DNA from 2 places in the Shewanella scandinavica genome. Region 2 is predicted to be linked to the other one. Evidence: riboswitches for the same ligand, from Rfam matches in the RefSeq annotation. Region 2 holds a riboswitch; the other holds the start of a gene.
The links. A riboswitch is a leader RNA that binds a small molecule or an ion and turns the genes downstream of it on or off. The one in region 2 is predicted to bind lysine.

Region 1 (5,056 bases), on a different contig from region 2:
ACCAATGTTTTGTCCATGTACATGAAAGTGTAGGAAGGAAACCCTATGAAAGTATTGGTGCCCGTTAAGCGCGTTGTTGATGCCAATGTGAAGGTCAGGGTCAAAGCTGACAATACAAGTGTTGACACTGCAAACCTAAAAATGGCGTTGAACCCTTTTTGTGAAATCGCAGTAGAAGAAGCGGTTCGTTTAAAAGAAGCGGGTAGCGCTACTGAAGTGGTTGTTGTCAGTATTGGTAATAAAGCCGTGCAAGAACAATTACGTACCGCGCTCGCATTAGGCGCAGACCGTGCGATTCATATCGATACTGAAGAAGAACTGGTGCCAGTATCTATCGCCAAATTGCTCAAAGCGGTACAAGACAAAGAACAAGCTGAACTGGTGATTTTTGGTAAGCAATCTATCGATGGCGATAACAATCAAACTGGTCAAATGTTCGCGGCGCTGATGGATATGCCACAGGCGACCTTTGCTTCTGAAATCAAATTGGAAGGTCAATCTGTGCAAGTTGCTCGCGAAGTTGACGGTGGTATGCAAACCTTACTTATGCCGTTACCTGCAGTCGTGACTGCCGATCTACGTTTGAACGAACCTCGTTATGCTTCACTGCCTAACATTATGAAAGCCAAGCGTAAGCCATTAGAAGTCTTTACTGTGGCTGATTTGGGCGTGACGTTAAAGAGTCACCAAACGGTTGTGAAGGTCACTCCGCCAGCAGAGCGTAAAGCAGGCATTATGGTAGCGTCGGTAGCTGAGCTAGTTGAAAAGTTAAAAAATGAAGCGAAGGTGATCTAAATGGCCATTTTAGTATTAGCTGAACATGATAATGCCGCACTGAAACTTGATACGGCAAAAATCGTCACTGCCGCTCGCGCCATTGGCGATGAAGTGCATGTACTGGTTGCGGGTCACCAATGTGGCGCGGTTGTCCAAGCTGCACAAGCACTACAAGGCGTTAGCCAAGTGCTCGTTGCCGATGTTAGCGTGTATGAAGCGCATTTAGCGGAAAATTTTGCCAAATTGCTGGTGGACTTAGCGCCAAACTATGGCCACATTCTGGCTTCTGCTTCGAGCTTAGGGAAGGACACGCTTCCGCGTGTGGCAGCATTATTAGATGTTGCGCAAATCTCTGAAGTCATTACCGTCGTCAGTGCGGACACTTTTGTGCGCCCTGTGTATGCGGGTAACGCCTTAGCGACAGTGCAAAGCCATGATGCCATCAAAGTGATGACAGTACGCGCCAGTGCTTTTGATGCTGCGCCAGAAGGTAACAGCGCGGCTGTGACGACACTCGATAAAGTGTTTGAAGCGAGAACTCAGTTTGTTTCTCAATCCTTGACGGTATCAGCCCGTCCAGAATTAGGTAATGCTGGCATTATCGTTTCTGGCGGCCGTGGTATGGGCAGTGGTGAAAACTTCGGCATTTTAGAGCAGCTTGCTGACAAGCTTGGTGCTGCGGTTGGCGCATCACGCGCGGCAGTTGACGCTGGCTTTGTGCCTAACGATTTACAAGTCGGTCAAACCGGTAAAATCGTTGCGCCTAACTTGTATATTGCCGTGGGGATTTCTGGCGCGATTCAACATTTAGCGGGCATGAAAGACGCAAAAGTTATCGTTGCTATTAACAAAGACGCGGAAGCGCCAATTTTCCAAGTTGCCGATTATGGCTTAGTTGCGGACTTATTTGAGGCGGTTCCTGAGCTGATCACAAGTCTCGGTTGATTTAATCTGTGATTTAGGTCACATTAAGTGGCTTTGCGGTAGCATCTGCTAAGCCGCTTATGTTTTTATGTGCCTCACGCCCGCGTAAGGGCGTTCTTAGAAGTAGAGGCGCGCCAAATATTAGTAGTGATCAGTAGGGTGATTCCGTTGATCGATTGCGAAAGGATTTGGTGCCGAAGTGGTTCGATTTATCACGATCAACTGCTGGGGTTGTATCTAATAGGTGCAACACTGCCATAGTATTTTCCGATACGGATATTGGAAATAGTTACTATGGAGCGCTACTGATAGGACAGGTGACCTTGGGTATCTATTGCCTTTCCCCACCAGTTCAGTCGCCCTCCATTCGTATTTAACGAAGATAATAATCAATGACTGTTATGAATTATGCCGATTCGGCACTTTCCTTGCTGCCGCCTGCGGTGGCTATTGTGTTGGCGATCTTAACTCGCCGTGTACTGCTTTCTTTGGGGTTAGGTATTTTAATTGGTGCTTTATTGCTCAATCAATTTTCACCTGTAGCGACGGGTGAATTTGTATTTAATGGCGTTAAAGGACTTTTTTGGACGGGCGAAGGCTTTAATTCGTGGAACTTATATATTCTCGGTTTCTTAATTGTACTGGGAATGATCACAGCGTTAATTACCGTAAGTGGCAGCGCGCGGGCTTTTGCCGATTGGGCTCGTTTACATATACGTAATAAACGTGACGCTAAATTATTAACCATGTTTTTAGGGTGTGTGGTTTTTATTGACGACTATTTCAATAGCTTAGTCGTAGGTTCGGTCGCTAGACCTGTTACCGACCGTTATTATATTTCCCGCGCTAAGTTAGCTTATTTATTAGATTCTACTGCGGCACCTGTGTGCGTTATTTCACCAGTATCAAGTTGGGGCGCGTATATTATTGCACTTATTGGTGGAATATTAACGGCCCATGGTTTTGCTGATACTGGCCATTTGAGTATTTTTATTCAAATGATCCCAATGAACTTCTATGCAATTTTCTCCTTGTTATTATTACTTTTCGTTGTCTTTATGGGATTAGATGTTGGGCCAATGCGCGAGCATGAACTCAATGCCCAGCGTGGTAATTTATACGATGAGTCAAAAGGATTACCGCCTGGAGCCAATGCGGATTTACCTGAAGCCGAAACCGGTAAGATCTTAGGTTTATTCCTGCCGATTACTGTGTTGGTATTTGCGACCCTGTATTTTATGGTCAACAGTGGCGCTCAAGTGCTTGCCGCTGAAGGGATTGAATTTAATATTATTTCAGCGTTTGAGAAAACCGATGTCAGTTCATCCCTTTTCTTTGGTGCATTAATCGGTTTAGCGATTTCGCTGATATTGAATTTAGTCCAAGGCGTTGAGAAATCAATGATAGTCAAAGGCATAGTGCAGGGCGCTCGCTCTATGCTGCCAGCGATTTATATCCTGTTGTTTGCTTGGACCATCGCAGGCGTGATTGGTCAACTCGAAACCGGCAAGTTTATGGCAAGTCTCGCGACGGGCAATATTCCGTTCGCCTTTTTGCCAGCCCTAATGTTTGTGTTAGCGGGTATTACTGCGTTCTCAACCGGTACTAGCTGGGGCACGTTCGGTATCATGTTGCCGATTGCTGCGGATATGGCGATGGGAAGTCACACTGGCATGATGTTGCCTATGCTTGCTTCTGTGCTGGCGGGCGCGGTATTTGGCGATCACTGTTCACCGATTTCCGATACTACGATTTTGTCGTCTACGGGCGCGAGTTGTCACCATATCGACCATGTGGTCACTCAGCTACCGTATGCATTGATTGCGGCGTTTATTAGCTTAACGGGTTATGTCGTACTTGGATTTACTGAGTCAGTTGTCGCAGGTTTAGTGGCCTGTAGTGTGGTGTTTGTGGTTAGCATCATAGTGCTAAAAATCAAATCTAAAGGCGCAATTAGCTAAACCTTAATTGAAACCTTGCACGGCAAAGGTTCACTACGAATAAGTCAAAATAAATCAGCCAGCATTATGCTGGCTGATTTTTTGGTTAACGCTCTATCTCTATCTTTAACCTAATCGCATTAAGGCTATCAGTACTTAACTTAGGCTACTTGCCGCTTAGGTTTTTTGTAGCTTAAAGTGTTTGGTCTAGCCCGCGGCGTTTTAGCAATCCTTGTGTCGTTGGCTCTTGTCCCCGGAAATTTTTGTAGGCTTCCATTGGTGCAATACTGTTGCCCACTTCACGAATAGTTTTGCGGTATTTCATGCCGATTTCACGGTTTAGACCACCTTGGGTTTGCACATAGGCAAAGGCATCCGCCGCTAAAATCTCACTCCACATATACGCGTAATAACTTGCCGAGTAACCACCGGGGAAGGCGTGGGCAAAGTAGGTCGATTTATAGCGTGGCGGCACGGCGCTGATGTTTAAGCCGTGCTTTTTCAGTGCATTGGCTTCAAAGGTGGCGACATCTTGCAACTGTGCATCTGGGCTTAATGAATGCCATTCCATGTCTACGAGCGCCGCAGCCATATATTCTAACGTATCGAAACCTTGGTTAAAGCTGCCTGATTTCAACAGTTTTTGCAGCAGTTCATCGGGAATGGGTTTGCCCGTTTCATAGTGTTTAGCGTAGTTGGCCAACACTTTGGGATGGGCCGCCCAGTCTTCTTCGAAGGTTGATGGGAATTCTACAAAGTCACGGGAAACCGAAGTGCCTGCCAGACTTGGGTAAGTCACTTTGGAGAACATGCCGTGGGTGCCGTGGCCCATTTCGTGGAACATAGTGGTGACTTCGTTGTAGCTGACGAAGGTCGGTTGACCCTCTGGTGCCTTCTTAATGTTCATCACGTTAACCACGACAGGCTTAGTGCCTTCGAGGAAGGATTGGCCTACAAACGAACTCATCCAAGCGCCGCCACGTTTACCTTCACGGGCAAAATAGTCGGCGTAGAAAATGGCCATGCTTGAGCCATCGGCATCAAACATTTCGTAGGCTTTCACATCGGGATGATAAACCGGTAAATCTGGGCGAGGTTTTAGGGTGACGCCATAGAGTTCTTTGAGGGTGTAGAACACGCCATCTTCGAGGACGCGGTTAAACTCAAAGTATGGGCGAATGCTATTGCCATCGAGGGCGTATTTTTCTTGGCGGACTTTCTCGGCGTAGAATTCCCAGTCCCATGGCGCCAGTTCAAATTTGCCGCCAGTCTTGTCGATCATAGCTTGAATATCGGCCGCTTCTTTCTCTGTATTAGCGACTACGGCTGGCACCATAGAGCCAAACATGCTGTAAACCGCTTCTGGCGTTTTGGCCATTTGCGGCGCTAGGCGATAACTCGCCCAGTTTTCATAA
Region 2 (5,056 bases):
CTCACTCAACAGACCTTGACCGCTAGAATCTGAACCGGTTTTATCGAGGGTTAGAGACACGTTCACTTCTGAGGTGGTAATTAAATCCACACTGATCTTATGTCGCGCTAATGTCGCAAAGGTTTCCGCTAAAAAGCCCTGTGCATGCAACATCTGCAAACTGTGAAGATTTAACAGGGTTTGGTCGCGGCGCAAAGCCACAGCGCGAAATACGGGTGCATCTTCCACTTGATGGCGGATCCAAGTCCCGCCCTTTTCAGGCTCTTTACTTGAACCCACAAACACTTGAATTTGCTGACGAACGGCAGGAAGAATGGTCGCAGGATGCAATACCTTGGCACCAAAGGTCGCCATCTCGGCGGCTTCATTAAAGCTGATCTCGGCAATCGGAAAAGCATTGGGCGCAAGACGCGGATCGGTTGTATAAATCCCCGCTACATCGGTCCAAATCTCGACCGCTGAGGCGCGTAACGCTTCGGCTAACAACGCAGCAGAATAATCACTACCACCGCGGCCTAATGTGGTCGTTTGACCTGCTTCATCGGCACCGATAAAGCCTTGTGTGACAATCACTTGTTCCGCTAACAGTGGCTGTAGATAATCACGAGCTAAAATCGCAATCTGGTCAACCTGGGGTTCCGCGCGGCCAAAATGGCTGTCGGTACGTAATACTCGACGCACATCGAAGGCACTAGAGTTAACACCTTTCTCGCGGATCACCGCCGAAAACAACGCCGAAGAACATTGCTCACCGAGGGACAACAACTCATCCATGGTCGCTTTGCTGCGTTGTGATGCGAGCGCGTCACTCAATACTGACATGCGACTCAATAATTTATCTAATGCGGCGGCCACATCGTTAGGGCGACCGAGCTTATCTAAAATCGCATATTGAATTTGGGCAATTTGTTTTAATCGCTGTAATCGACCATCGTCGTTAATCGATTCTTGGGTCAATTCCACTAACAGATTGGTTACGCCACTCGATGCGCTGACCACGACTAAACGACAATGAGGATTAGCTAACACTATGTCGGCACAGCGATTCATAGCGTTATAGTCGGCGACTGAGGTGCCACCAAATTTTGCGACAACGAGGGACATTAGCGCACCTCCGTGAAACACGTAGGCCAAGAAATAAACGCAGATTGAATAAAATATTGATTAACTAACATGATCACACTCCGAACTAACTTCGTTCGAAGAGCCTGGTGCTCAATGATAACGCACCCCAAAAGAAGGGAAACAGCAATCGTCACCAGAAGCTCTCCACCAATTACAGGTGACAATCGTCAGGATTCAGCCTGAGCGACCGACATAAATATGCAGCAACCATATCTATGCCTCGGCGTTAATCTCCCTCATCAGTCATCGCTGGAGTTTGTGCTCCTCTGACCGACTACCTAGTTAACGCTCCTCTTCTGTTCCTTTCCTAGGGAAAGGGACGAAAAAAGTAGCAATAAACCCCTAATGAAGTCAATGCTAATTTCATAACAAATGAATAATTTAACTAAAATCTTTTGAAAACAATTAAGTGCTTAAATCGGGTAACTCGTATACCAGCTGCACATAATCACTAAATTTGCCTAAACACACTTCATCATGTCCGGCCAAAGTGCATGGCACTAAGCTCACCTCCCCTTGTTCGACTACATAAATCGCGTATTGATTAAATTTCTTCCCCAATTGCAGCGCCATCGTTCTATCGATAAACACGGCCCAGCTTTTTTCCATGTGGGATAAATCCGGCGCCGCGCCCACTAAAGCACGATAGGGACTGCCGAGTAATTCAATTTCACGGAGAAGTTGGCGATCGAGTAAACGGTTTTGACTGGGAGAAAGCAGCTTTGAAGCAGGATTATGAGCGGTAATAACAGCAAAGGAAAAATCACAGGATAATGCTTGAGTCAGCAAAAATAACGGCGCTTGGTAACATTGCCACAAATCTTGAGTCGTATTGTCCATTGGTAGTCTAATCGAAAAATGAACCCAAGCTAGTGTAGCAGAGTGATTGTAAAATCCAAAGAGGCGTGAACTGGCTCACAGGAATGGCAAATACATTAGTTATACTAATCAATAGCTAAAGTAAATATCATGGTAAAAACCCCGACTCACCTAAAATTTGTTAACATTTCATTTGTTAACAAATGACTAAAACGAGTACAATGTGCGTACTGGTGAGTTGAAACAGATTGAGCAAGATGCTTATCGTTCAATACAGTTTGTTACATATATCGCTTTAAGTAACGTGAACTGACCGGGCATCTGTTTAAAATGTGTTCTACATTTGATTTGTCTTTTAAACATTTAAAAAAACAATAGTTAAGGAACTTATTCTAACTATTGCTTATCGAAGTTGGTACTGATTACGTTTTCTCGTATTACACTTAAACGTGCACTTAATCTACATCCAGATATAGATGTCACCGTAAAGATTTTCCTTTTGAGCACAAAGCAGTTCAAGGAAGTATCAACGCTTTTATGAATATAAGAGCCCGAAGTAAGTTGCTCTTATTGGTTAGTATAAACTGATTAAAATTTAGGTAAATAATATGCAAAATCCGCACATTCTGATCGTTGAAGATGAAGCCGTTACCCGTAACACGCTGAGAAGTATTTTCGAGGCAGAAGGGTATGTGGTAACTGAGGCCAATGATGGCGCAGAAATGCATAAGGCTATGCAGGAAAACAAAATTAACTTGGTCGTTATGGACATTAACTTGCCAGGCAAGAATGGCCTGTTGTTGGCACGTGAACTACGTGAAATCAACAACATAGGTCTGATCTTCCTGACAGGTCGTGACAACGAAGTCGACAAAATCCTTGGACTTGAAATTGGCGCGGACGATTATATTACCAAGCCGTTCAACCCACGTGAATTGACGATTCGTGCTCGTAACCTTCTGACTCGCGTCAACAGCGCTGGTGCCGAAGTCGAAGAAAAGAGCTCAGTAGAATACTATCGCTTCAACGATTGGAGCTTAGAGATCAACAGCCGTTCATTAGTGAGCCCACAGGGTGAATCTTACAAACTGCCACGTAGCGAATTCCGCGCTATGCTGCACTTTGTTGAAAACCCAGGCAAAATTTTGACTCGTGCCGATCTACTGATGAAAATGACTGGCCGTGAACTTAAGCCACACGATCGTACTGTAGACGTGACTATCCGTCGTATCCGTAAGCATTTCGAAAGCTTGCCAGATACGCCAGAAATCATCGCGACTATTCACGGTGAAGGCTATCGCTTTTGCGGTAACTTAGAAGGCTAATTGCCCGCTAAGCGACAATCGCATTAGCAACAGGATTGATTCGATAAGAATCGATTCACAAAAAACCAGATCCTAGGATCTGGTTTTTTTATGCCTAAAATTTAGCGAATCAGATTAATAGGCGACGCTTACAGAGTTAAGAGTCAGGTTGATGGCAAAGCCGATGTCCAAAATAGAAACAAAAATATTTATAAAACAGCAGCATAATTATAAAATAAGCTCAACCAATCAGCGCTAATGAGAGCGAGTGATGTAAGCGCTAAACAAGGAGCGAGCCTACAACGTATACGTAAGGCATAGCAGCATACGCAAGCAGACCCACTCTCTATCTCGCGCTACTTAGCGCTTTTCAGCTGTCTATCGAGGAAATCCGCTAATGAGCGGTATAAGTGATTACGCACTTTCTCGCCACGCATCGAATGTTTAGATCCCGGATAATCGATCATCTGGAATAATTTGCCTTCATCCTGCAGCGCTTTATAAACCCGAGTGCTGTTTTCAAACAAGACGTTATCGTCAGCCATGCCGTGATACATCAATAGACCTGCTTGATAGTTTTTCACGTAAGGAAACACGCTGCTGGCTTCATAACCCTTTTCATTAGCTTCGGGGTGACCTAAGTAACGCTCAGTATAATGGGTGTCATACAAGCGCCAGTCGGTCACAGGTGCGCCCGAAATCGCGGCTTTAAAGTAATCTGGCGCCTTAAATAAACTCATCAAAGCCATATAACCGCCGTAGCTGTGGCCGTAAATCGCCACATTATCGGCATCGACAAAGGGCAAACTGCGTAAATACTCCACCCCCACTTTTTGATCATTCACTTCAGCTTCGCCCAAATGACGGTAAATCACCTGCTCAAACCGAGTGCCTCTGTGGGCGCTGCCGCGGTTATCTAATTGGAATACCACATACCCTTGTTGCACCAGATACTGGGTAAAGTAGTCCTGCTCACTCCAGCTATTAGTCACTAACTGGGCGTGCGGCCCACCGTAAACTCGCACTACGACAGGGTATTTCTTGCTTGCATCGAAGGGAACGGGTTTGAATAAACGGGTTTGCAGCACTTGGCCATCTTCGGCTTTCAGTTCACCAAATTCAGGGATTTGCCACAGCCCTGCATAATCATATAAAGGATGACCTTGCTTAACCGCATTTTGCTCGACCCAAGCCAGTTGCTGGCCCTTATCACCGTGTAAACTGATTTGCGGTGGCTGAGATAAGCTGTTGAAATAATCCAGATATACGCTCTGATTATCGGCGAAAACAGGATTGTGTACCCCCGCTTGCTTGCTCACGCGCTCAACCTTGCCGCCCGCTAAAGGCACGCGATAAAGCTGTTTTTCAATTGGCGTGTCTTTACGGCCGGTGAAATACACCCAGCCTGCGGTTTCATCTATGTATTCCAACTCATCGACAGCCCACTCGCCCTTAGTCAATTGCGTTTTGAGTTTACCTTTTAAGTCAAAAAGATACAGATGATTAAAGCCGTCACGCTCAGACGCCCAAATAAAGGCAGACTGCTGTTTTAAGAAGTGCAGATCGTTATTGAGGTTTACCCAAGCATCACTGCGTTCTTTCACTAAGGTTTTTGGCTTAGTCAGCGCATCTAACGCAACTAACTGCAAATCGAGCTGATGTTGATCGCGGCTCTGCCACTGGAACGACAAGTGTTTGCTATCGGGCAACCAATCGACACGCGGCAGGTAAATATCTTTGCTCTTTTCTTTGCGATTCTCTTCGCGCAGGCTCACCCAATTGATGGCCTTATCTTTTAGCGTGACCAC

Region 1: another riboswitch for lysine. It lies ahead of Q4Q50_RS01715 (Na+/H+ antiporter NhaC family protein); the one in region 2 lies ahead of lysC (lysine-sensitive aspartokinase 3).

What each region holds. Positions count from the first base shown of each region.
Region 1 is NZ_JAUOES010000002.1:49,740-54,795, forward strand. Features, by position in the region: gene Q4Q50_RS01705 (electron transfer flavoprotein subunit beta/FixA family protein) at 46-795, shown strand; gene Q4Q50_RS01710 (electron transfer flavoprotein subunit alpha/FixB family protein) at 796-1,722, shown strand; lysine riboswitch at 1,818-2,014, shown strand; gene Q4Q50_RS01715 (Na+/H+ antiporter NhaC family protein) at 2,094-3,662, shown strand; gene Q4Q50_RS01720 (M3 family metallopeptidase) at 3,835-5,056, opposite strand, start outside.
Region 2 is NZ_JAUOES010000004.1:198,622-203,677, reverse strand. Features, by position in the region: gene lysC (lysine-sensitive aspartokinase 3) at 1-1,104, opposite strand, end outside; lysine riboswitch at 1,255-1,429, opposite strand; gene Q4Q50_RS04810 (DUF3293 domain-containing protein) at 1,531-1,965, opposite strand; gene arcA (two-component system response regulator ArcA) at 2,553-3,269, shown strand; gene Q4Q50_RS04800 (S9 family peptidase) at 3,605-5,056, opposite strand, start outside.